DNA from 2 places in the Pseudoalteromonas sp. CH_XMU1449-3 genome. Region 1 is predicted to be linked to the other one. Evidence: predicted binding sites of a transcription regulator. Region 1 holds the regulator's gene; the other holds the start of a gene.
What was found. Region 1 encodes FliA, which starts transcription of late flagellar genes. Its sites were predicted from a motif close to CTAAAGNTNNNNNNNNNNNNGCCGATA; they were not measured.

Region 1 (2,408 bases):
GAGTTCAATTTCTCGGTTCATTAAACGATCCCACGTAGGTTTGATTGCGGCAATTTCATCAGCAAGTTGTTGAGCTATTGGTAAACTTGCTTCAACCGCATCCATGGTTTTATTGGCGGCGCTTTCTGTCATTTCCATAACATAATTTAAGCGCTGCTTAGCGTCTGGGATCGCGTCGGTAGTTAAATCAGTGAGACGAGTATCTAGGTCAAAGTTTTTTAACGCTTCATGAAGCTGACGCGTCAATTTGCCGACTTCAGCAAACAACTCTGATTGTTCTTTTGATGCAGCGTCAAGAATGAGCTTATCTGCTTTTTCTTGTTCACCATTTTCAAGATACTCAACAAGTTGACGAGCTTGCTCTAAACTTATTTGAGGCGCAGCAAGTGCTGACATAAGCCTCTCCCCTTAGATTAACCTAAACGTTCAAACACTTTTTCCAATTTGGTTTTAAGTGTCGCAGCAGTGAATGGTTTAACGATATAGCCATTAACACCTGCTTGAGCAGCAGCAACAATTTGTTCTTTTTTCGCTTCAGCTGTCACCATTAATACAGGAATATGCTTAAGGCTATCATCAGCACGAATTGCACGTAACAAATCAATACCTTGCATACCAGGCATGTTCCAATCCGTTACAACAAAATCAAACTCTTGATTTTGTAGCATTGGCAATGCTGTTGAACCGTCGTCAGCTTCCTGCACATTGGTAAAACCTAAATCCCTTAATAGATTTTTAATGATACGTCTCATTGTAGAAAAATCATCAACAACAAGAATTTTCATGTTTTTATCCAAAACATCCTCCGGTGAGGTTTGAACCTTTATTTACTTACTACTAATTAATCCAGTCATTGATTTTTGCTTTGAGCTTAATCATCGCCTGACCATGTATTTGACTCACACGCGACTCGCTAACATCGAGTATGTGTCCTATTTCTTTTAAGTTCATTTCGTCGTTGTAGTACAAAGACAAAACGAGAGCATCTCTTTCTGGTAACGATTGGATAGCCGTTAATAGAGACTGGTTAAACCGCTCATTTTTAACGTTATTAAACGGTTTGTCTAGTCCTAAATCCTGACCTACTGGTGTGATGACGTCTTCATCTACACCTAAATCTTCAATACCTAATACTTTACTCGAATTTACATCATGTAGAATATGATGGTACTCATCTAGCGTAATATCAAGTTTTTCAGCGACTTCAGTATCTTTGGGCTCACGATTTAAAGTGCTTTCTAATTCGGAAATGGTTTCAGCCACAAGGCGGGCATTTCGGTGAACTGAGCGTGGCGCCCAGTCACCTCTACGAATTTCGTCTAACATCGCACCACGAATACGAATTCCAGCGAAGGTTTCGAAACTAGCACCTTTGCTAGCATCAAAGTTTTTTGACGCTTCAATTAGGCCTATCATGCCTGATTGAATTAAATCATCGAGTTGTACACTGGCAGGTAAACGAGCAATTAGATGGCACGCCACTTTTTTGACTAAAGAGGCATGTTTTTCAACAATCGCATTTAAGTTCTGTGCTGATTGATATCCCATCGCTTTATTCACCGATGTTGTCATAGTTAGCCGTTTACTAGTTTTTCAATAAAAAATTCTAAATGGCCAGACGGTTGATTAGGGATCGGCCACTTAACTGCTTTTGTTGCTAATGTTTTAAACGCCACCGCTGCTGGTGAGTTCGGGAATAATTCAACAATCACCTTTTGACGTCGCGTAGATTTACGCATGTTCTCGTCATAAGGAATGGTTGCTACCAACTCCATTGAAACATCTAAAAAACGATCCGTTACTTTTGAAAGTTTAGCAAATAATTCTTGCCCTTCACGCAAACTGCGCACCATATTGGCAACAATTTTAAATTTATATACGCCATGCTCACGGCTAAGCACTTTAATAAGTGCGTAAGCATCAGTAATTGAGGTAGGTTCATCACACACAACCACAACAACGTCTTGGGCTGCACGAGAAAAGCTTAATACCATGTCAGAAATACCTGCGGCGGTATCGACAATTAAAATATCAAACTCGGTATTTAACTCGCTAAAAGCGCGAATAAGGCCTGCATGCTCAGATGGCGTTAATTCAACCATGCTTTGTGAACCAGACGTTGCTGGTACAATTTTGATGCCCGCAGGGCCTTCAACAAGAATTTCGTCAAGCTCACACTCGCCTGACAAAACATGAGATAAATTACGTTCAACACGAAGGCCAAGCATTACGTCACAGTTTGCCAAACCTAAATCGGCATCTAATACTAATACACGATTTCCTTGCTGACCTAATGCGATTGCGGTATTGAGTGAAACGTTGGTTTTACCCACTCCACCTTTACCGCCAGTAACAGCGATAACTTTAACGCCACTATTATTATTTTGATTCATTTTGCGCAGGCCGCT
Region 2 (2,408 bases), on a different contig from region 1:
GCATAAGTGATCAAGGTCACGCTCTAAGGTATCTGGGTTACACGAGATATAAATAATATTGTCGTAGTTCGCAACTAGGTCACAAGTTAGTGTGTCCATGCCAGCACGTGGTGGATCTACTAAGATTGTTTGGCAGTTATAGCTTTTCAGGTCTATGCCATCTAAACGAGAGAAAGTACGTTCGCCTTTCATTGCTTGAGTGAACTCTTCACTCGACATACGAATGATATCTAAGTTCTCAACCTTGTTTTGTGCGATATTGTATTGCGCAGAGTAAACTGATGATTTTGAAATCTCAGTGGCTAATACGCGGTCGAATGAACCGGCAAGAGCAATCGAAAAGTTACCATTCCCGCAATATAACTCCAGTAAGTCATTACTGAGGGGTTGGCAAAGGGCTTGTGCCCACTCTAGCATCTTGATGTTTACTTTCGCATTCGGTTGCGTAAAGCTATTTTCGACTTGTTGATAAATAAGCTCTTTACCGTTTACGTTTAAACGCTCGATAACATAGTCATTACCAATCACTTCTTTTTGCTTACGAGCACGGCCAATAAAATCAATCTTAAACTGTGTGCTCAGTTTTGCTTTAAGCTCTTTAATTGCTTGTAGCCACTGCTCATCTAGTTGTTTGTGATACAACAAGCTAACAAGGATCTCGCCACTTAAGCTTGAAAGGTAATCGATTTGGAACAGCTTACGGCGCAGAACTTCATTGTCTTTTAAGTTTTCGATCATCGCTTGCATCACTTCACCCACTAAAGGTGCTGCAGGGTCAAACTCATCAACACGGATTTTTTCTTTAGTTTGTTGATCAAACATGATGTGAAACAGGTCTTCACCTTCATGCCAAACACGAAACTCTGCACGTTGGCGGTAATGAATAGGATCAGAGCCGAACACTTCTAATTTTTCGACCCCAAAACGTCGAAACTGTGAGGTGATGCGCTGCTCTTTCTCACTCAATTGTGCATCGTATTGAGTTGTATCAATTTTTATAACCGCCATGGCTGATTACCTTTTATCTCTTAGCTTTATAACGGCGCTATTGTAGGGAGCGCTGAGGATTTGTCTAGTTTTGTTATTTATTTTAGTGTCGTTTTTTTATACAAAAAACTTAAGTTTTGTGGTTTTTGGCCGATAATGAGTTAACCATAACATGGAGTCGGATCATGAAAATTGGCAACCTAGGCTATATGCCTAATACAAATGTGAATAAATACAATGGTAAACAGGCACTGCAGCAGCCTACCATTCAAAATCGTCAAGATAGTTATCAGCAACGCGGCAGAGAGCTCGCGGCAAAAGTTCTTGATGATAAACTTGCTGAGGCACTAGGTTTACCTAAAGCCGAAGAGAAAAAAGATAAACCCTTGTTCGACTTTGAAGAGATCGTGAAAAACGTACTCGACTTTGTTGGCGGCGCACTTCGTAAAGCAAAAGCCGATGGTGCTGATGATGAAAAACTCAAAGGCATGCTAGGTGATGCACGTAAAGGTGTGCAAATGGGCATCGACGATGCGTATGATGAGCTTAAAGAGTCAGGTATTCTTAACGATGACATCGAAGAGGGTATCGAAAAGTCTAAAGAAGGTATCTTTAAAGGTATTGATGAATTAGAAGAAGACTTGTTCAATCCTAAGCCTAATGCGGTTTCAGTAAGCCAAGCTCAATACATCAGTTTAAGTAATAACGCAGAGTACACTTTCACCACCGCTGAAGGTGATGAAGTCAGTATTAGCTTTGCTGATGCATACGAAAGTAAGTCTGCAAGCAGTTATAGCAAAAATGGCGACAACGAAGCCTTTGTCAGTGAGTCTTCGCAATCACGTGATTTATCATTCTCGATGTCGGTCAATGGTGATTTAAATGAGCAAGAGCAGCAAGCTATCAATGAATTAATGGAAGACTTGCAGAGTGTTAGCGAAACATTCTTCTCTGGTTCATTAGAAGATGCCTTTGAACAAGCTAAAGAGCTTAACTTAGGTAACGAGCAACTCGTTGGCTTTACGATGGATCTGAAACAAACCAAAACAGTAGCAGCGATTAAAGGCTATGAAGAATATAAACCAGCCCCTGAAAAAGAAGTTGCTGAGAAAATAGCGCCATTTAATGACGACTTGAAACAGGCGTTTAATAAAGCGGGTGACATTGGTTTGCAAAATGAACTGGCTGGCATCTTACAATGGTTAAACCAAGATAAAGAAGAAGTCAGTAAGCTGGTGGATTATACCAAAGCAATGTTTGAGCAAATGAATAAGCTTCGCTCGGCAACAGAAGAAGAGGCTTAGTCCTTCTTTCTTTTTATCAAGCTGCATGGCAAACTGCTGACCTTTGATGATCCGAGGTAAGCAGTTTGTCAGTTCATATAATGGTGTTTGATTCTGGTATAGGTGGAACAACCGTAC

Region 2: the regulator FliA is predicted to act here: its motif matches at 1,117-1,143, upstream of WA256_RS19900 (DUF5610 domain-containing protein).

The regions. Positions count from the first base shown of each region.
Region 1 covers NZ_JAYMDY010000002.1:276,582-278,989, forward strand. The annotation lists gene WA256_RS03785 (protein phosphatase CheZ) at 1-396, opposite strand, end outside; gene cheY (chemotaxis response regulator CheY) at 414-797, opposite strand; gene WA256_RS03795 (RNA polymerase sigma factor FliA) at 838-1,548, opposite strand; gene WA256_RS03800 (MinD/ParA family ATP-binding protein) at 1,575-2,408, opposite strand, start outside.
Region 2 covers NZ_JAYMDY010000028.1:21,652-24,059, forward strand. The annotation lists gene trmA (tRNA (uridine(54)-C5)-methyltransferase TrmA) at 1-1,008, opposite strand, end outside; gene WA256_RS19900 (DUF5610 domain-containing protein) at 1,173-2,291, shown strand; gene murI (glutamate racemase) at 2,357-2,408, shown strand, end outside.